DNA from 4 places in the Chitinophaga sp. 05T412 genome. Region 1 is predicted to be linked to each of the others. Evidence: riboswitches for the same ligand, from Rfam matches in the RefSeq annotation. Region 1 holds a riboswitch; each other region holds the start of a gene.
The links. Region 1 has a riboswitch for cobalamin ahead of AC1DFM_RS33695 (DUF5074 domain-containing protein). Riboswitches for the same ligand answer to the same signal wherever they lie in the genome.
Positions count from the first base shown of each region.

Region 2: another riboswitch for cobalamin. It lies ahead of AC1DFM_RS16800 (TonB-dependent receptor); the one in region 1 lies ahead of AC1DFM_RS33695 (DUF5074 domain-containing protein).
Region 3: another riboswitch for cobalamin. It lies ahead of AC1DFM_RS17755 (DUF5074 domain-containing protein); the one in region 1 lies ahead of AC1DFM_RS33695 (DUF5074 domain-containing protein).
Region 4: another riboswitch for cobalamin. It lies ahead of AC1DFM_RS18900 (acyl-CoA thioesterase); the one in region 1 lies ahead of AC1DFM_RS33695 (DUF5074 domain-containing protein).

Region 1 covers NZ_JBFTLN010000025.1:19,661-25,079, reverse strand. Annotated here, with positions in the region: gene AC1DFM_RS33700 (UDP-glucose--hexose-1-phosphate uridylyltransferase) at 1-999, shown strand, start outside; gene AC1DFM_RS33695 (DUF5074 domain-containing protein) at 1,040-2,170, opposite strand; cobalamin riboswitch at 2,354-2,564, opposite strand; gene AC1DFM_RS33690 (aldehyde dehydrogenase family protein) at 2,693-4,057, opposite strand; gene AC1DFM_RS33685 (gamma-glutamyl-gamma-aminobutyrate hydrolase family protein) at 4,060-4,764, opposite strand; gene AC1DFM_RS33680 (iron-containing alcohol dehydrogenase) at 4,767-5,419, opposite strand, start outside.
Region 2 covers NZ_JBFTLN010000007.1:72,709-78,127, reverse strand. Annotated here, with positions in the region: gene AC1DFM_RS16805 (class I SAM-dependent methyltransferase) at 1-729, shown strand, start outside; cobalamin riboswitch at 861-1,068, shown strand; gene AC1DFM_RS16800 (TonB-dependent receptor) at 1,176-3,245, shown strand; gene AC1DFM_RS16795 (YncE family protein) at 3,242-4,393, shown strand; gene AC1DFM_RS16790 (hypothetical protein) at 4,411-5,419, shown strand, end outside.
Region 3 covers NZ_JBFTLN010000007.1:315,215-320,633, reverse strand. Annotated here, with positions in the region: gene AC1DFM_RS17775 (amidohydrolase) at 1-431, shown strand, start outside; gene AC1DFM_RS17770 (AraC family transcriptional regulator) at 709-1,566, shown strand; gene AC1DFM_RS17765 (hypothetical protein) at 1,581-2,033, shown strand; gene AC1DFM_RS17760 (hypothetical protein) at 2,050-2,478, shown strand; cobalamin riboswitch at 2,525-2,736, shown strand; gene AC1DFM_RS17755 (DUF5074 domain-containing protein) at 3,071-4,423, shown strand; gene AC1DFM_RS17750 (hypothetical protein) at 4,509-5,006, opposite strand; gene AC1DFM_RS17745 (tetratricopeptide repeat protein) at 5,172-5,419, opposite strand, start outside.
Region 4 covers NZ_JBFTLN010000008.1:184,357-189,775, reverse strand. Annotated here, with positions in the region: gene AC1DFM_RS18910 (YncE family protein) at 1-316, shown strand, start outside; gene AC1DFM_RS18905 (hypothetical protein) at 335-1,285, shown strand; gene AC1DFM_RS18900 (acyl-CoA thioesterase) at 1,371-1,757, opposite strand; cobalamin riboswitch at 1,947-2,150, opposite strand; gene AC1DFM_RS18895 (RNA polymerase sigma factor) at 2,263-2,856, shown strand; gene AC1DFM_RS18890 (FecR family protein) at 2,914-4,107, shown strand; gene AC1DFM_RS18885 (TonB-dependent receptor) at 4,232-5,419, shown strand, end outside.

The sequences.
Region 1 (5,419 bases):
TTAGTATCGCCACATCGTACCAAAAGGCCATGGAATGGCAAAGTAGAGAAAGTAAATAAGGAGCCCTTGCCTGCCTACGATGCCGGCTGTTATCTCTGTCCCGGCAACGACCGGATGGGTGGCGACCAGAATCCGGATTACACCGAGCCCTTTGCCTTTACCAATGATTTTGGCGCCCTGATGGCAGACACGCCTGCTGGCGTAGAACAGGTAGATCAGCTGCTGCATGCACGTGGCGTAAAAGGGATTTGCCGCGTGGTTTGCTTTTCTCCCCGGCACGACCTGACCCTACCTCTGCTGGACGTAGCAGATATCCGAAAGGTGATTGGATTATGGGAAGATGAATTCCGCCAGTTATCCGCAGATCCGGCTATTAAGTATGTGCAGATTTTTGAAAACAAAGGGGACATCATGGGGTGCAGTAACCCTCATCCACACAGTCAGATCTGGGCAACCAGCGATTTGCCGGCAGAACTGATTAAAGAAACATCTCACCAGAAAAAATACTATGAGGCTACCAGTAAAAGCTTACTCCAAAGCTATATTGCGCAGGAGTTAGAGAAGCAGGAACGTGTGCTGGTAGAAAATGAGCATTTTGTAGCACTGGTGCCTTTCTGGGCAGTATGGCCTTTTGAAACCATGATTGTCAGCAAACGTCATGTACCGGATATGACGCATTTTACAGAAGATGAAAAACAGGCATTAGCGTCGATTCTGAAAATACTGGCTACTAAGTACGATAATCTTTTTGAAACGTCCTTCCCTTACTCCGCGGGTATGCACCAGGCGCCTGTGAATAGCGGTGAACATCCGGAGTGGCATTGGCATATGCACTTCTATCCGCCATTATTACGCTCTGCGTCTGTGAAGAAATTCATGGTAGGATATGAGTTGCTGGCCAGTCCACAGCGTGATATTACGCCGGAATGGGCCGCTAAGAAATTACAATCCCTCTCCGATGTACATTACACTTTGCTGGAAACGGTAAATGCAGGATAATAATAAAAGGCTGACGATTTCGTCAGCCTTTTATTATTATTTATTCATGAAACACCGGCATAGCAGGGAAGTACCAGCCGTTGTACGTCAATGTTTTTTTCAGGGTAGTAGTGGTGGCATCGTAAATCAATACACGGTTGATGTTACCGGTCATTGATCCGTTGAGGGTGGTGGCTACCAGTTCATTGGTTTCTTTGTTATAAGCAGCGCCTGCACCATAGAAATACTGGCCGGTAGGCAGCGTGATAAATGGTGTAGTTAAAGAGGCTGCATTGCCAATTACATAACGATACAATTGGGTACCGCCGGCAAAGCCGTTGTTACGCACAATGTAAATAGCACTTTCCTGCGTAGAAGCGCTGATGCCTGCATGACGCCATGCACCCCATGGAGACGGTACGGTGAAGCCCAGTTTTACCGCTGTGCGGGTGAGTGTAGCGGGATCAATACGCACCAGGGAATCTGCTGTGGTAGCATATACTGCCCCATCTTTACCAGCCGCAAAGCCAAGGTTAGCGGCGCCGAATTTTTTTACTACCGCGTAAGTGCTGCTGTTCAGTGCTACGATACCATCTGTTTGAGATAATACAAAAATGTAGCTGCCGAGTTTCAGCATATCGCCGGTATAGCCGGATACGCCACTGATTTTAGTACCTACTGCCAGGGATGGTAACGTAATAGGATATACGCCATCGGCAGCGCTCAGCAAGCCATGGGTAGCGTCTACGCCGAGGAAGGCATGTCCATCGTTAGCAGGGAGGGTACTGATGCGACCTGTTTCCACCATGCTGCCACCATCGGTAACTACCAGCGGGCCGCCTGCTTTTACCACGATGTATAACTTGTTGTTGAAGAAGGTAGCAAATTGCAGTGTGTTGGAGGCGCCGCCTAATGCGCCCGTAGGGTTTTCCAGTTGATATACATTCTGTACCAAACTATCACCACTATACGAATAAAAATGAAGGTCGCCGGTGCCATGCCCAAACCAGCCTTCGTTGGCAATAAAGAACCCATTAGCATACTTGCCGGTGATCAATGAGGCGGTAACACCGGTTTTAGTGTTGACGTCTAACTTTTGTAATGAGGACGATGTTAATGCGTCTTCTTTTTTACAGGAAGCGATCAATAGGGTAAACGCTACAAATAAGCAGGACAATAACTGTTTTTTCATATAATACTTGTTTTGATTGATGACATACCTTTCCCTGTCCGGATGGTTGGTCCGGAAAAAAACAACAAATCAAAAGGCCGATGTTAGTACATCTGCATAAGGCGCCCTGGGGTAAATAATACTTTACACAATAGAATATATGCCGTTAGGCTTACATCCCTGGCCTTTCACCCGAAAGCGCTGAATGATTGTTTACAGCTGGCAGGTCTTCTGGCTCTCCTGCTTTTCCGGTAACCTTCCCATCTGCAGTTGGCAGACAGTGGTTTGGAGTATCCGGAAAAAACGATTCATTCGAAAATGAATGCAGGATCACAGCTACGGGGATAGCTCCGGTATTTCACCGGATTCCCTTTTAATCCCGCCAATGGCGGGAACCAATTGTGGATGCAAACGTACGGGAAATGGAGCATAAAGCAAAAAGCATAAAGCAAAAAGCTATTGTCGCGCATGATCATTGCGTATATTATTAACGCTTTAATCACTCGCAACAATAGCTTTTTGCTTTTTGCTTTCAGCTTTCGGCTAAGCCTTCATTTGCCATGATTTTGTTCTCGTAAAAGCGCGTATTCCCTGATGCGACAACGTTGCACCAAACCCCGAATGTTTTCTGCCCGCCCAGGGTAACCCGGCAGTAACGCGGTCGCAGCAGTTCCAATAACCAGTGCCACTATTTACCTGCGACAGAATTTCTTCTGCTCTCGCCTGGCTGTTGGAATATACAGATGCGGTCAGGCCATAATCCGTTTCATTCATAAAGTGTATGGCATCTTCATCTGACTGTACTTTCATAATACCGATAATGGGCCCAAAGCTTTCCTCCTGCATCACTTTCATTTTGTTGTGCACATGTACCAGCACGGTGGGCTCAAAGAAGTTGCCATCATGATCAATGCGTTTTCCTCCCAGCAATAAGGTAGCGCCTCTGATCAGCGCATCTTTTACCTGTGCTTCCAGTACCTCCAGTTGTTCCGGCCGGGTTAAGGCGCCAAAGTATACGCCTTCATCAGTAGGAAGACCCAGTTTCCACGAGCGCACAGCTTTTACAAATTCAGCCACGTATTCATCGTATACTTTTTCGTGTACGTATATCCGTTCTACGGCGCAGCAGCTTTGTCCGTTATTATAGAAGGCGCCATCGGCGGTAGCTGCAGCTACTGCGGCGATGTCGGTGATATCATCTGTTACATAGAGCGGGTCTTTACCTCCCAGTTCCATTTGGCAGGGCACCATTTTCTGCGCTACTTTTTCATAGATGGATTTCCCGGTTTTATAGGAGCCGGTAAAGAAGTAGCCATCAAAGCGAAGGCCCAGCAGTTGTTCGCCGGCATACTTGCCACCGATGCCTACTTTAAAAGCATTTTCATCCACGCCGGCTCTTACCAGCAAGGTTTCTATTTGTAAAGCAGTGAGGGTGGCATATTCAGATGGCTTGTACAGCACGCTGTTGCCGGCCAGTAGCGCCGGAATAAACACGTTGACGCCTACCAGATACGGGTAGTTCCAGGCAGAAATATTACAGATCACGCCGAGCGGTTCGTACGTTACTTTCTCTTTCAGTGTATCCGTATTCGTTACCCATTCGTCTGCCAGGTATTTTTCAGCATTGTCAACCATCCATTGGATGCGGGTTCTGGCGCCATTGATTTCATTGCGCGACTGCTGGAGTGGTTTTCCCGTTTCGGAGGTGAGAACGGCGGCTAGTTTCTCGATATTTTTTTCCAGCAGGTCACTGAATTTACGGATGATTTTTATACGCTCGGGTAAAGGTGTTTTTATCCATTGAATTTGTCCCATGCGGACCTGTGTATATTTGTTCATCAGAGAATCGTCCGTATCGTCACGCAGGGTTTTAATGGTTGCTCCTGTAGCCGGATTAATGATTTTCATGGTTAATGGTTTCTTACTGCTTGAATAAATTGTGCTTTGATTTTCTGTGAAAGCGGGTTCGTTTCTTTGTTGGGCATTCTTTCGGGATGCCATTGTACACAAAGCATAAAAGCTTTGTCGGTTTTATCTTCAAACTCGATGCCTTCAATAATATTATCTGCCGAAGTAGCGCTGATCATCAGGTTGCGGCCCAGGTGACCGGGATGAATAGCCTGATGATGGGCACTGTTTACCTGTCCGCTGGTGACACCGGTAATGCTGTGTAGCAGCGTGTTTTCGCGGATGGTAACGTCGTGTATTTTATCTTCGGTACCTTTTTTATGGATGCTGTTGGCGGCTTCGCCGATGTCTTCATATACTTTTCCGCCTTCCAGGATATTGATATATTGTAACCCTCTGCAGATGCCGAGCACAGGAATGTGCTGCTGCTGCGAGTATTCATAGATCTGTTTTTCAAACGCATCTCTTTCCGGTGAAAAGTGCGCCGGCTGATGCGGATAAGGAGTGGTGCCGCCATAATAGGAAGGCAATACGTCTATACCGCCTGTCAGTACAAAACCATCGCAACCGGGAATGTCCTGTATGTTATGATCGATATAAGAAAGGATGACCAGCTCCAGGTCTTCACCCAGTTCTGCTGGCGTGAACCAGCGTTGATAATTAGGGGCGCTGGCTTCCGTTAAACTGATCCCTATTTTTTTCTTCATAGCTACAACGCGTTTAAGTATAATTGTTTGAAGTCTTCCCGACTCACCGGTTTAGGGTTGTTGGGATGTGCGAAGTCGGCCAGTGCCAGATCTGCGAGGGTATCTATATGTGTCTCTTTCACGCCTATTTCGCGGAGGTGATGCGGAATGTTCACCTGGCTGTTGAGATCAAAGAGATACTGCACTACCGCTTCGCCGGTTTCTTCTTTCAGTTCCAGGGTTCTGGCAATGCGACGGAATTTGTCTTCAAATCCGGCGATGTTAAATTGCATGCCGTAAGGAATATTCACCGCATTGGCGAGTCCGTGATGCGTATCCAGCAAGGAGGACAGCGGATGCGCCAGGGAGTGTACCACACCAAGGCCTTTCTGAAAAGCGATGGCGCCCATCATGGAAGCCATCAGCATATTGCTTCTGCTTTCCAGGTCCGGTTGATTGGTAGCTTTTACCAATGATTTATTAATGAGATAGATACCTTCTAAGGCAATGCCATCGCACAGGGGATGTGGATTCTTTGCCAGGAATGCTTCCATGTTATGGGTAAGCGCGTCCATGCCGGTGGCGGCGGTAATAAAGGGCGGTAACTCCATGGTGAGCATGGGGTCTGCGAATACAATTTTCGCCATGAGTTTAGGCGAGAACAATATTTTTTTCT
Region 2 (5,419 bases), on a different contig from region 1:
TTAATAGCACCGCCAGACGATTGGCAGGAGCGCCCCGATATGAAGTATACGAAGCGGCTCAGGGCCTCTATTGTAGCCCGTTCCCGGTTTATTGAAGACCTGGCGAAAGAACAGATTGCCAAAGGCGTAAAACAGTATGTGCTGCTCGGCGCAGGATTGGATACGTTTGCGCAGAGAAATAAAGCCATCAGCGCACCAGTAGATATATACGAGATAGACCAACCCAATACCCTGACCTGGAAGGCAGCACGACTCCTTGAAAAAGGATACCCCATGCCCGATAATCTTCATTTTGTGCCGGTTAACTTTGAAGTGTCCTCCTGGTGGGAAGAGCTGTTGCACAGCGGCTTCCAGGTACAGCAACCCGCTTTTGTTTCCTGCACAGGTGTTACCCTTTATCTTACCCGGGAAGCAATTATAGACACGCTCCGGAAAATGATGTTGCTGACATCTGGATCATTGATAGCTATCGCCTTTTATTTGCCGGTAGCATTGCTGGAGCCGGAAGATCAGCCCCTGCTGGAAATGGCGATTAAAGGAGCTGCTGCTTCAGGAACACCCTTTGTCAGTTTTTTTTCAGAAGAAGAAATCGTCGCATTGGCGAAAGAAGTGGGATTAAAAGATATACAAACGATTTCCACGAAAGATATGACAGACCGATATTTCAGCGGAAGAACAGATGATCTGCTGCCTGCCAGCGGAGAAATATTTCTGGTAGCCAGGACCTGAACATCCCGGTGTATTTAATTTATCTAGTGTGGTGTTTTGTTTTTTGTCATCTATAGAAAGATGAGCAACAGCATTCCCCGTGCTGTTGCTTCATAATTATTCTCCTCCTTGCTCTTATTCAATAATTTATTGTACTTTCACGCCGCAATTTGGTTGCTAACATGATTTCACAATGTTAGCATTAATAGGGAATCAGGTGAAAATCCTGAGCAGACCCGCTACTGTAAGTTCTGTTATAACACTTTGACATCTGCATGCCACTGTTTTTAGAAAATAAAAATGGGAAGGCCGTTCAAAGTGAGAACAAGCCAGGAGACCTGCCATTGCAGATACGTTTAAAGCTTTCGGCGTTGAAGCTTTGAATACAGCTACCACTGAATTTATTCAGGAATTTTTTTAGTATGTCTTCCGGTGTAGTCATCGGGCGACTTCAACTATTAACCTATATGCAAAACGCATTAAAAGCGTTGCCAATGCTATTTCTAATGGCTATTGGCATTCATCTGTACGGACAGCAAACCGATCGTAGCATTACACGCGTAGATACGATGCGTGTCAGAACATTGAAGGGGGTCACTATTTCCACCATTGGATATAGAGAAGTGATTCCTTCGCAGAAATTGTCCGATGATCAGTTGAAAAGTTTGAACAGCTTTTCTGTAGCAGATGCTATCCGGTATTTCGCCGGTGTACAGGTAAAAGACTATGGCGGTATAGGTGGCCTGAAAACGGTTGATATGCGCAGTATGGGCACTAACCATATGGGCGTATTTTATGARGGTATCCAGTTAGGAAATGCCCAAAACGGACAAATAGATCTTGGGAAGTTTTCCATGGATAATATCGAATCTATCTCTGTTTACAACGGTCAGAAAAGCGAGATCTTTCAACCCGCCAAAGACTATGGCTCCTCAGGCAGCATCTATCTGAGAAGCCGGAAGCCTGTTTTCGATTCTTCCAGAACTACCCATTTCAAAGGTGTTTTTAAAACAGGTTCGTTTGATCTGATCAACCCATCTGTATTATTTGAGCAGAAGCTTTCAACAAACGTTAACTATTCCGTAAGTGGAGAATATGTTAAATCTTCCGGCCGTTATCCATACCGTTATAAAAGAGTATTTCATGACTCTCACAGTATTGCCTGGGATACCACTGCCATCAGAAAAAATGGAGATATCAATGCCGTAAGAGTAGAAGGTGGACTATATGGCAATATCAACCGGGGTTGGTGGAATGCGAAGGCATACTTTTATGATTCTGAAAAAGGCATTCCCGGCGCCATCGTTAACAATATCTGGAAACGCTCACAGCGGCAGTGGGACCGGAGCTTCTTCGTGCAAGGGTCTTACCAGAAAAATATTGTCAAAGGGTACGATTTACAAGTCAACGCGAAGTACGCTAATGACTACATGCGCTATCTCAACCCGGATACAACGTTAATGTATATCAATAATATTTTTCGCCAGCAGGAATGGTATGGATCTGTTGCCAACAAATATGCCGTGTCGAAAAAAATTGATATCAATCTGTCCACAGATGTTCAGTACAATACGCTGACCGCTAACCTGGATGGTTTTGTATTCCCTAAAAGATTCACCTCCCTCGTAGCCCTGGCCGGCGCAGGGGAATTTGGGAAAGTGAAAATACAGGCCAGTGTTTTAGGTACCTTTGTGAATGAACAGATTACCATCGGAAATACTTCTAAGGGAGATTCCGCAGCAGCAGCTCCCACGAAGCATGAAATAACGCCCGCGGTATTCTTCTCCTACAAGCCTTTTTCAAATAGAGATTTTAACATCCGCGCCTTCTATAAGAATATCTTCCGGATGCCTACTTTTAATGACCTCTATTACACGGATATTGGTAATATCCGTTTGCAACCCGAATATACCCATCAATACAACCTCGGATTTTCCTATGGGAAAAGTCGTCCGGGATCGCTGTTGAGTGAATGGCAAATCCAGGCAGATGGCTACTTTAACCAGGTCACCAATAAAATACTCGCTATTCCAAAAGGCAGTGGCATGTTTCGCTGGACCATGATGAATGTTGGGATGGTAGAAATCAGGGGAGTGGACATTGTGGGCGATATGGCTTTTAATCTTCCCAAAAATATCTTCTTCAATATAAGAGCGGCGTATACTTATCAGTCGGCACAGGATTTTACCAAACGAAAAAGTACCGAATTACAAAAGGTGACTTATGGCGGACAAATTCCTTATGTCCCCTGGCATAGCGGATCACTTATTTCGAGTATACAATATCAGTCGTGGCGACTGAACTACAGTTTTATTTACGTAGGCGAACGTTATAACAACTCCGCGAACATCCCCGTTAACTACGAACAACCGTGGTACACCAGTGATATATCTGCCTCAAAAAATATCCGGTTTAAGCACTACCAATGCCGGATTGCCGGAGAAATGAATAATGTACTCAGTCAGGATTTTGATGTAGTAACGAATTATCCGATGCCTAAACGTAATTATAAAATCATCTTATCTGTTGAGCTATGAGAACACATCCCTTATTTTTTATCGTGTTGTTGGTGTTCGTAGCTACTTCCTGCAGAAAAGAGGTGGAAGTTTTCACAAGTGAAGACACCTTGCTGGATTCGGCTTCACAAAACGGCTTTGCTGGTTTCTATCTCCTGAATGAAGGTAATATGGGCAGCAACAAAAGTACGCTCGATTATTTTGACTATACCAAAGGAGAATATAAACGGAACATTTATGCCGCCATCAATCCCACGGTGCCCAAGGAATTAGGAGATGTAGGGAACGATATTGCTATTTACGGCGGCCGGCTTTATGCGGTAATCAATGCTTCCAATAAAGTGGAAGTGATGGATGCAAGGACCGCCCGTAGAATTGGACAAATTGAAATTCCTAATTGCCGCTACATTAAGTTTGATAAAGGATTTGCCTACATCACTTCTTATGCGGGCCCTATCCAGATTAATCCCAATTACACGCAAAAAGGCTATGTCGCCAAAGTGGATACTGCTACGCTTTCTATTGTTGCCAAATGTATTGTAGGCTTCCAACCAGATGGCCTTGAAATCACGAATGGTAAAATTTACGTGGCTAATTCCGGCGGCTACATGGGCGCCGGGAGCACAGAAAAATACGAGCGAACCGTTTCTGTCATTGACCTGGCCACCTTTAAAGAAGATAAACGAATTGACGTAGCCTATAATCTCGATCACATCAAAGCAGATAAACGCGGTGACCTCTGGGTAACCTCCCGGGGCGATTATAAGAAGCTGCCTTCCCGGCTTTATTTTATTGATAAAACACTGGAAAAAGTAACAGACACCATACCTATTGCCGTGAGTAACTATTACCTGGATGGCGACTCCCTATATGTGTATAGTACGGAGTGGAGTTATATTACATACTCCAATGTTATTACCTATGGCATCGTGGATACGCGCACGCATAAGGTGGTGAGCCGCGCTTTTATCACGGATGGAACAGATAAAGAGATAGAGATACCGTATGGAATTATGGTACATCCCACCACCAAAGATATCTATGTAACAGATGCTGGTAATTACGTTTCGCCTGGCATGCTATACTGTTTTACAAAAGAAGGCAAAAAGAAATGGGGCGTACGTACAGGCGATATACCCGCACATTTTGCTTTACTGCCTAAACCTTAATCACTGAAAATTAAAGTATGAGAAACATTTTTACACTAAAATGGCTGATAGTCGTTGTGTTGTTCATTGCCTCCTGTAAAAAAGAGGAGTACCGGGCTCCCGGTATCTCTGGGGGAAACGCAGATACACTGGTACTGAATATCGGTGATAAAATTGTACTGGCGCCTAACATTACTAACCTGAAAGGAAATGATTATACCTGGTTAGTGAATGGAAAACAAATGGCGGCAGGGCAGGTAAACTATACCTTTGAAGCCGCTGTAGCGGGTAATTTCGAGGTGGTTTTTAAAGTCAATAATAAAGGAGGGGCTGCGGAACAATCTTACAAAATTAAAGTAGAGCAACCTATTGCCATATCCATAGCAGAGCAGCCGGAAGTGGCCATGTGTTCCGTAAGAGAAATCAATCCTACCATCACCGGACCAGATCGTACCGACTACGACTATGAGTGGTCCATCGGAGATTCAGTGATTGGTAAAAAAAGAAACCTGAGCTTTATTGCAACGGTAGCCGGCACCTACGAGCTGAAGTTTCGCGCCACAGTAGGCAAGCAAACAACTATTTCTTCCCGCAGCATTACGGTGAAACCGATGCAATATGTAAACAATGCATACATGGTGCTGGAGTATGCGCCCGCACCCGGTAAAAATCATAACTGGTCTATTGTAGGGTCTTCCGAATTCTGGAAGTATGGCGAAGAATATCCGCTGTCGTATAACGATTTTCTGGCCAAAGCGTCTGATATCCGGAAAGAAGATACGTATGCATCGTTGATGATCGGCTCCTGGGGCGGATCTGCCACCTTTAAATTTGATCACACCGTAGCCAACGTAGCAGGTAAGCCTGACCTGGAACTGAGAGCTACTTTTTCAAAATTAGATTTACCTGCTGTGTATGTGGCGTATGATCGTAATAAAAATGGTAAGCCGGATGCAGATGAATGGTATGAAATTAAAAATGATGATTACGGACTGGAAGATATGCCGGACTATGAAATCACTTTTACATATAATAAAACAGATACTG
Region 3 (5,419 bases), on a different contig from region 1:
GACATTTATCCGCCGTAGAAACAGAGCGCATCGCAGCGCGACTGGCAGAAGCCGGCGTTGGTATTGTATCGTCTGTGCCTTTCGGCGGTACCATCATGCCTATTCCGGTGCTGAGAAAACATGGAGTAGAAGTACTGATCGGCAACGATAATATCCAGGATCACTGGAACACCTTCGGACCGGGACACATGTTGCAAAAAGCGAAACTTATAGCAGGCCTGTACGGCTATAGCTCTGAATGGGCACTGTCCAGAACATTGGGTTTTGCCACCCGGTATGTATTGCCTTTGGATGATAAAGGTAATCAGCAGTGGCCAAAAGCAGGCCACGAAGCCAACCTGGTATTCATGGATGCCTCCTGCTCTGCGGAAGTAGTATCAAGGGTTTCGCCGGTAAAATCATTAGTGCATCAAGGAAATATTGTATTCTGATAAATGCCCGTTATCTGCCCCGTGATAAATGTTACAAGCTTTGGGATGAAAAACGCAAAGCTTCGTCAGACGGGGCAGATACCTTTGTAGTGCTTAAAAATTTCATTGATATGAAGCATGTAAAAAAACTAACCGCCCATACACCAACCACACACGCGGAACCTAAGAAGTAACCGCATGATCTTATTGAAAAAATGGATTGGCCCACCGCCAATCCATTTTTTTTGCGGTAAATTGTCATATTTTACAAGTTCAACGGGCAACTTAATTCGCGGATATGATGATATATGACGACACCGGCTATATCCCTGTTCTGGGGCTACAGGAATTCAGAAAAGGTCAGCTGGCTGGCAGGGAGGAATTCCTCTTTAATGAACTCCATGGTGAACGGCATATTGAGAAGCCGCATAAGCACGACTTTTTTATTATCAACCTGTTTGAATCCGCTAAAGGCGTGCATAATATCGACTTCCACGACTATCCCATCGGTAATAAACAAGTACATGTATTATTTCCCGGTCAGGTACATACCTGGAGTATTAAGCCCAATACAACCGGTTATCAGCTGATGATACAGCAAAATTTCTTCGAGCGCTTTGCGTCTTTTTTTCGTTATTCGTTTTCGAATTATATGAATCACCCGGTGATCTCATTGACCAACGAAAATTTTCAATTGCTGAAATATGAATTTGATGCTATCAGGGATGAACTGAGTGCGCCAAATTCCGTACAGGAAGTGATCAGCGCCAGAGCCGCTGTGATTGCAGCTATTGTCAGCAAGGAAGCCGAGAATATTTTTACTGATCTGAAAGTATTCCAGTCGAACCCCAGGCTTGCAAAATTTAATATGTTGATTGATAAATTTTACAAGCAGGAAAAGCTAGTCGGGTTCTATGCTGCGCAGCTACATATCTCGGCCAACTATTTAAATATTCTTTGTAAAAATCATTTGCAGGTGTCCGCCACTAAACTGATTCAGCAGCGGGTATTGCTGGAAGCCAAGCGGCTGTTGCAAATCACTGAGCTATCCATTAAAGAAATCGCCTTTGAACTGGGCTTTGTAGATCATGCGTATTTTTCTAATTTCTTTAAAGCCCAGGCGGGGATTACGCCCACGCAGTTCAGAGAGGGATAATAAACTAATAAAAGATGCAGCGTTTTATACTAATGATGATCATTGCCGGGTTATGTTGTTTCCAAACCGTGTTGGGGCAAACCGGGACCGTAAGCCACATATTTCCTGCCAGCCATAAAGCAGCTAAGGATATATATCCGAAAGCAACGGGTCGGTTTACGCCTACCCCCGCGGAGGCAAAACGTGCAGCAGATATTGTCAGGGAAAAGCTCCAGCAAATGAACAATAAAACGTTAAAATCCCTCCGGAATAATTGGGATTTTTATGGCAAACAGTATGTTGGATTTATCGGTGAAAACGGGAAGAAAATTATCTGGATAAATTTCTTTTGGCCGGAGGACGAACTGAAAGCTAATCTGACAAAGCAAATTATTCAGGTAGAAGATGGCGGCACTTATTATTGGAATGTAAAGGTGAATCTTTCCAATGGCCGCGTGTTTGAGTTGAGGATTAATAGCAGGGCATGATCGCAAAAATAAAGTAATGACAACGACCTATGTTTCCGAAATAGTGCATCTGATTGATAGCATCATACGAAAGGATGTATGGCTGGATTTTCATGTTTATAAATATGACGGTCATAATTTGATCATTGCCGGCAGTACTGATTTGTGTTATTACCATCAGCTGGAAATTGTATTTGAGGGCGTCTTCTTTTTTCATGGATTCTTCTCCGGCTGGCATTCAGATACCAGTCAACCGGTTTTCGTACTGCCGGATAATGTAGATGAACTGAATCTGCAATTTGAAATAGAACAGGGGTATACGCTTTTTATGTTTAAAGCAGAAGATTACAAAAACAACGTGATCGTTGCTGCCGAAAAAATATCGTTTAATACGGATACGGTATTTTACTATTTGRGTGAAAACCTGGAGCCGAATCAGCGCATAGCGGATTTTGTTAAGCGGTAACCCATTCCTCTTTTTTATCTATCCTCTTCTTTATCAGGATTTTATCGTACTTTCACGCCGCATTAGGTTTTTAGCACCCATTTCAGGATGTTAAAATTAATAGGGAATCAGGTGGAAATCCTGAGCAGACCCGCTACTGTAAGTTCTATCACAACACTTTGACATTCTACTCGCCACTGTTTTTTAGCGAATAAAAAAATGGGAAGGCCGTCTAAAGTGAGAACCAGCCAGGAGACCTGCCAATGCAGATATATTTCAAAAGCTTTCGGGGATGAGGCTTTAGATAACAACTTGCACTGAAATAATTTCAGGGTCTTATTGTTTTCATATGTCGTCCGGCCAGGCTATCGGATCATTTTGGCCTACTGTCAACTGCACTAAAGACTTGTTTATAGCGTCTTTAAGCATTGATTCGTGTGCCCTGTAGCGAATGGAATTTTTATAGCGTAACACCTGCGAATACCGCGGGGAGGGCCCTTTTTGTGAAAAAATCTGAAGAGGTGAGGAGAGGGTACAACGGAAGATCGTAATAAGGTCAGTTTTTTTAAATATCAAAATAGCATCAAGAGAACAACCATTAGTAGTAAAATTTATGAAAAAAAGCGTTTTAGCCTCCGGGGCATTGATCGCCATTGTGGCAGCATCCTGTTCAAAAAAAGATAACACTGTACCAATGCCGAATGGAACAGGCCTGCAAATTGTAAACGTGCTTTCCCAAAACAGTGTGGCGCAGGAAGATACCTTGTTCTTTAAAGTGAAAGCAGATCAGGGCAGTACCTTCGCCTGGTTGGTAGATGGTAAGGATGCAGGAGTAAGTGATACCACTTTTAAATTTGTGTCCAATGATTTAGGAGAACATATCATTAAAGTAACCGCTTCTGGTAATAACCAGCAAACATCGGCGCAAGCAGCTATTACTGTATACGGAAAATACAAATACGGCACATTTGTATTAAATGAAGGAAACATGACCACAGAGAATGGATCATTGACCTTTATCAGTCCCCGCGGCATTGTAACGGACAGCGCTTATTTTAAAGCCAATGGTACTTATCTGGGCAATACGGCGCAGGATTTATGTATCAATAACAACAAAGTGTATATCATCTCCCAAAATGGTAAATCAAATGCCATGGGAAATTCTTTTAATAATGATGGGCTACTGGTAGTGGCCAATGCGGAAACATTAAAAAAGGAAGCGGCCTACAACGACGAACTGGCAACGCTCAGCTGGCCTACACATGTGGCGGTGCTGAATGAAGAAAATGTAATTATCCGCGACAATAACGGTTTGTATCGCTTCAACACCGTTACCAAAGCACTGACCTTCATCAAGGGAACCCGGTCTGCCGCAAAGATGACCATGGCCATTTCCAATAATAAGATCTTCGCCGCTGCCGGATCAAAAGTATACGTAGTAGAAGCTAATAAAGATACCCTCACTTATGCGCTGGATATGAAAGCCGGTGTGAGTGGCGTGATAAAAGCCAGTGATGGTAACCTCTGGGTATCTACCACCGGATCTCCCGCCAGAATTTCCAAAATCAATTACAGGGACTACTCTTTAATCAAAGCCAACGATATTACTGCGGGTAGTGTAAGTGCCGGTTGGGGCGCTACGCCAGGCATTACAGCCAAAGGAGATACACTTTACTTTAGCGGCGCCGGCACCAAAATATACCGTCATATTTTTAGCATGGGCTCCACAGAATTTATGGTGGATGCAAAATCAATGGTAGAAAACGCCAATATTGTGTATAACAACATTGCCGTGCATCCGGTGACTGGCGAAGTATATATGAATACCATGAAAGGCTATGGCTGGGATTACCTGATTAATAATATCAGCGTGTTTAACTTCAGCAATAAAGCTGCTGTAAGTGCTAATTATAAGAATTACACGAATTTCCCGGCGGGAATTTTCTTTACGTACTCTTTTAATTAGGCTAGATACAGATATAATGAGACTGTCCGGAAACCCGGACAGCCTCATTATATCTGTTAAAGGTAATATAGCTCTCCAATGAAAATTATTTCCAGGTAATTGGTAAGTCCTTTAACTCAAGACTAAAATGTCCGGTACCTGGAGCTGGGTCAAAGAAGTTAATAGGCAATATTTTTAGCATTTTCACAGCGGGCAATACTTTGGATATTTTTATGACTGTTTTAAGTGGTGTATCGGTATATAGATCATTGCTACGATCCTGCGTCCCCAGTAGTACTTCTTCACTTCTATACTCGTTGCCCTCAACGTCCACAACCCGGATAGGATCGACAAGTATGCTTCTGTTTGCATCATGATTCACTAGTGTTAGGATCACATTAATCGTTTGTGCTTTTGTATTTCCTTCGCAGCGGATGAAGTGGAAGTCAATCTTAGCCGCCGTGACCGTCTTAGTAGGCGTATTAATTTGCAATGACTTCTTTAAGTATTCATTTTCTTTCTTTAGCTCATCGCAATTTGTCTGGGCTATTACGATTTGACAGGTGAATACAAAAAAACAAGACAGTACAGCAATGGGTCGCATAAATGGTTATTTAAGGGTTAGAGAACAGGTTACTCATTAATACTTGAATATAAGAAATAAAAGTAAATTCTCCTACTCCAGAAATTACCGGGTAAATGGATCTATGATGACTATTGTAAGGATAAAGAACATAAAGAGCCCCATGGATGTTAATTCCCTTATAGATTATTCTTTCATGTATTTTTCAAAAAGCTTTACCGCCCAGGATTTAAGGTCGTCATATTTGGTGTCGTCATTTACACCAATAGCCGGATTCAAATGAGTGTTCCCTTTGGTGGCGCAGAGCAGGTATTTGGGACCTTTTAATTCAACAGAGATGGGCGAAAATTCGGTTTGTACACGCAATACGGTGTTGCCATCTTTATCCATTACATAGAAAAGCTGTTTGTTATAAATTCTGCCTTTGTTCTCAT
Region 4 (5,419 bases), on a different contig from region 1:
CGGTGATACCGCTTTTGTATATGGCTCTCAGTTCAGCTATAATACCGGCAAATGGACCGTTTCCTACAACATGATCAACGTAAAAACAGAAACGTTGCTCAATACCAACTTCATTACAGATGGCACAGAAAAATCCATCAGAATGCCTTATGGCATTATTGTGAATCCTGCCACCAGAGACTTTTTTGTAACAGATGCCAAAGATTATGTGTCTTTCGGCACCCTATACTGCTTCGATAAAACAGGGAAAAAGAAATGGTCAGCCGTTACCGGAGATATCCCCGGTCATATGGTTTTCGTGAAAGCAAATAAATAATCACACTAATCAACTATTATGAAAAGAAGATTTCTACTCGCAGGTATGATTACGGCTATGATAGCCGCCAGTTGCTCCAAAAGCAAAGATCAGGCAGTAACACKGGTAGATCCGGAACCAACCGGCCCCTTTTTAAACAAAGTCACTAAAGTTTTTGAATACTTCCCTGCACCCGGACAATTTATCAATGACCTGCCCACCTGGAATAAAGGCGACGACGATAAAAAAATGGCAGCCCACGCACTGGATGCGCTGTCGCAGGCAAACGGTATGATTTCACTCGGTGGCTTCGGTGGCTACGTAGTCATGGGCTTCGACCATACCATCAAAAATGTACCTGGTCAATACTCTTTCGTTGTATTGGGCAATGCTTTTGCCAATTTCGGAGAACCGGGCGTCATCTCCGTTTCCGTTGACAAAAACAAAAACGGATTACCAGACGACGAATGGTTTGAAATTGCCGGATCTGAGTACAACAGCTCCAAAACAATTAAAAACTACCAGATCACTTACTATAAACCAGATACTACCAAGGCTCCTACTCCAGATCCGGATGATAATTATACCAGCGATAAGAATTACATCAAATGGAAAGATAACCAGGGCGGTAGCGGGTATCTAGCGAAAAATATCTTCCACGACCAATCCTACTATCCACAGTGGAAAGGCGACAGCATCACGTTTACCGGCACTAAACTTTCTGCTGCCAATGTTAAAAATACCTCCAGCGATCCAGGTTCACCTTACTATGTATCTCTTCCTTTTTCCTGGGGCTATTCAGATAACATGCCTAATGACGATCCTGATGCGAGAATTAAAATCGACTGGGCAGTAGATAAAGACGGTAACCCTGTAAAACTCACCGGTATCGACTTTATTAAAGTACAGACTGGTCAACGTGCAGAAGCCGGTTGGTTGGGAGAAATTTCTACAGAAGTAACAGGTGTAAAAGATCTCAATCTAAAATAAATGATGACCATTTCTATGAACTAACACCTCAAATACCCAAAAAAGGCGGGATCACAACATGATCCCGCCTCCTCATTTGTTCCGTTTAACTATTGATGGGCACCGGATGTTTATCATCCCCAATCGCCACCAGGCTGAAAGTGCCTGATATAGCCTTCTCCCGGCTATCAGAATACATCTCTTCTATATACAATTCCACCAGCACCTTTAAGCTGGTATTGCCTACTTCCGTTACTTTACCAATTAATTCCACAATCGTACCGGCAGGAATGGGCCGCGTAAAATCTATTTGTCCGGAGGATACCGTCACCATTTTTTTACGGGAAAAACGGGTGGCTGTAATGAACGCCACTTCATCCATGAGCGACATGGCAGTGCCACCAAAGAGGGTGTCGTAATGGTTGGTTGTGCTGGGAAATACGGCTTTGAATATACGGGTCTCTGCTTTCAGCATTTTTTCCTGCATCGTCATTTTGGTATTGTTTTTAATAGTGATAAAAGAGTATCCACGCTCTTATACATATATCACAATACTTTAACGGAAGGAAGGAGAAAGGAAAAGGCAGCAGGCTATTATTATTCACAGGCAGGCAGTTAGCCAGCTAGCTGTTTTAAAAAAGACTACTATCAAAACCTGACCTGCCTCAATCCGCGAAAGCAATGTCAAAGTGAAGTAAAGGCAGGTCTCCTGGCTCGTTTTGCCGGCAAATACCTTCCCATTCCCGGAGCGGAACAGTGGCATCTTATTTACCGGTTGCAGTATAATGAGCTGCGCAAAACTTACAGTTGCGGGACAGCCTGTGATTTACACACAGTTCCCTTTTAATCCCGCCTTTCGGCGGAAACCAATACTTGCTTCGATGGTAATACGTAAAGAACCGTGGCGAAGATAGTAAATCCAGCGGATGTTGTCTTCCCCAGAAAATTCCGGAAAATTTATCGCCAATTGCTTATTTTAGCTTTAAATAACAATGCCAGTGGGTAATGAAGAAGCGGTTCTGTTGAAGAAACTGCAGCAAGGGGATGCAGCAGCATATATCACATTATACAACCAATACTACCCCTCACTTTACACCTACATACTCCACTTTGTTAATATTCCTGCTTTTGCAGAAGATGCACTACAGGAAGTATTTATAAAGATATGGGAGATCAGGGAGCGTATCAATCCGGAATTGTCCTTCAGTGGATACCTGTATCGTATTACCCGTAACCAGGTATTTAAATCGTTAAAAAAGATTACTGCCGATGAAACGCTGCGCCTGCAGGTGATGCAGGAATTACAACGGCAAACAAATGATGCAGACACCAGTCTGATATGGAAGGAGTATGAAGCATTATTGCTGGAAGCCATCCGTCAGTTGCCCCCACAGCGACAAAAGGTATTCAGGTTATGCCGGGAGGAAAGCAAAAGCTACGAAGAAGTAGCCATAGAACTGGGTATCTCCCGGAATACGGTGAAGGAACATATGGTCATGGCCATGAAAAGTATCCGCTTTTATTTTTATACTAACGCAGATGGGTTGCTTCCCCTCTTCCTGCTATCGGGTTTTGTCATCACCCAACCATAGCAAAAAAATATTTTCATCCCCACCCACCCTATTAGTCGTTTTTCGGATAGTATAGATATGTCCACCGAAAAAAACGACGCGTATAATGAGGAATTACTCCTCCGCTGGCAACAGCGGACGTGTACGCCTACGGAAGCCATTGAACTAATGGACTACCTGCGGCAGGACATGTCGAACCGTACCCTGTTAAACGAATTACAAGCCGCTTTCCGGCAGGTAACGCCCGAGGCGGCACCACCGGCAACTCATGCGGGCGACAGGGTCAGGAAGGCGCTTTTAAAGCATATACAGGCCACCCCGGTGGTGCCAGTGCAGCCTGGAGGCAAATACCGGATGCTTAAACTGGCCGCAGCAGCAGCCGTTTTGCTGGCGATAGCCGGCCCGGTTACCTACCGGTTCTGGCATCCTCATCACCCGGCAGCCCCGGCAGCCGATAGACCGGTATTCGTAGTCAACGGTACAACACCCAACAAAGCGGTACTGACCCTGGCCAACGGAGAAACAATTGTACTGGACGAAAAAGGCATGCAGCAACTGGCCCAACAAGGCAATATCCGGACAAACAACGGACAACTGATATACGAAAAAACAACCGGCGAAACCGCCACTCCACAATACAATACACTCACCACCGCCGCCGGCGAAAGCTTCCCGCTGGTACTGGCTGACGGTAGCAAAATATGGCTCAACGCCTCCTCATCCATCCGTTTCCCCGCCACCTTTGCCGGCGATGAACGCAAAGTAACACTCACCGGAGAAGCCTATTTCGAAATTGCACACGATGCACACCGGCCTTTCCGCGTACAAACAAAACAAATTACAGTCGACGTACTGGGTACACACTTTAACATCAACGCCTACACAGACGAAGCCACGGTGAATACCACCCTGCTGGAAGGCGCCGTAAAAGTAAACAGCGATAAAGGCAGCCTCCAACTGGCGCCCGGAGAACAGTCGCAGACCAACAGCAATGGCAACCAAAAAAGAATAACCGGTATCAACACCGATGAAATTATTGCCTGGAAAGAAGGCTACTTCCGCTTCGAAAACGCAGACCTCACCACCGTGCTCAAACAATTTGCGCATTGGTACGATCTCGAAGTAGTATACGAAGGCCCGGTAAAACCAAGGAAATTCTTTGGTATGATCAGCCGCCGCAGCCCGCTGCTGAATGTATTAAAACTATTGGATGCCAATAATGTAACATATAGCATAAACGGAAAAAAACTGATTGTCAAAGGAGAAGAATAACCAACTACTGATTAGCAAATGAACAGTGACAACAACCGATGAGCGGCACTAAAGCCAGAGTACAGTTGAAGAAAAACGATAGAAAACTTAACAACCAATTATCTAAATCAAAATCAGCACAAGTATGCGATTAAGTACTGATGCCTGTACCCGGTATGATAACTACCGGCGCTCCACCAAACGTCTGAAAGCCAGTAAGCTGCTGGCCTTGTTCTGCCTCGCCACTGGTATGCAGGTGCAGGCGGCTAAATCACAAAACCAGGTGGTGAACCTGTCGCTTAAAAACGCCACTGCCAAAGATGTCTTCCGGGAAATCAACAAACAAACCGGACTTAATATCCTGGCGGATGAAGCGCTACTGGAGAAAAGCGGCAGAAGCAATATTGAGGTGAAAAACATGACGGTCAATGATGCCCTGAATATTTTCATGCGCAACCAACCACTCTCCTACAGCATTGAAAACGGCGCTATCATCGTCAAAAACAAAACAGCCACACAACCAGCCAGCACACCACCGCCACCGGTAGAAATTCATGGCACCGTTACCACCGCCAAAGGACAACCACTCCCCGGCGCTACTGTTACCGTAAAAGGTACCAAACATGGTGCGGTGACTAAATCGGATGGTAGCTTCAGCATTTCCGCTAATCCCGGTGAAACACTGGAATTCTCCATGGTAGGCTTCAAACCCTGGTCCGTAAAATTCGATGGCAGCACCACCGCTTTTAAAGTAGTACTGGAAGAAGATGTGTCCAACCTGACCGACGTAGTGGTAGTAGGTTATGGTACCACCAAAAAGAAAGACCTCACCGGCTCTATCAGCTCTATCAGCAGCGATCAGATGAACAACGGCGGTGTCACCTCCAATGCCGCACAAGCCATCCAGGGCCGTGCTGCAGGTGTACAGGTGAGTCAGTCGAATGCGGCGCCCGGCGGACAAACCATTGTGCGTATCCGCGGTGGTAACTCCATCAAATCTACCAACGAACCCCTCTACGTAGTAGATGGTTTTCCTTCTGAAACCGGTAAAGATATCAACCCGAATGATATCGATGATATACAGATTTTAAAAGATGCCTCTTCTACCGCCATCTACGGCGCCCGTGGCGCTAATGGCGTAGTAATGATCACCACGAAAAGGGGTAAATCCGGCAGAGCAAACATCCAGTATGATGGCTACTACGGTACGCAACGTATCGTAAAGGAATACGATAAAATGAACGGCCTGGAGAACATGCAGGTCACCAATGCCAAAGCCATCGAAAAAGGACAACCTGCTTTCTATACAGCGGAAGACCTGACCAGTGGCCGG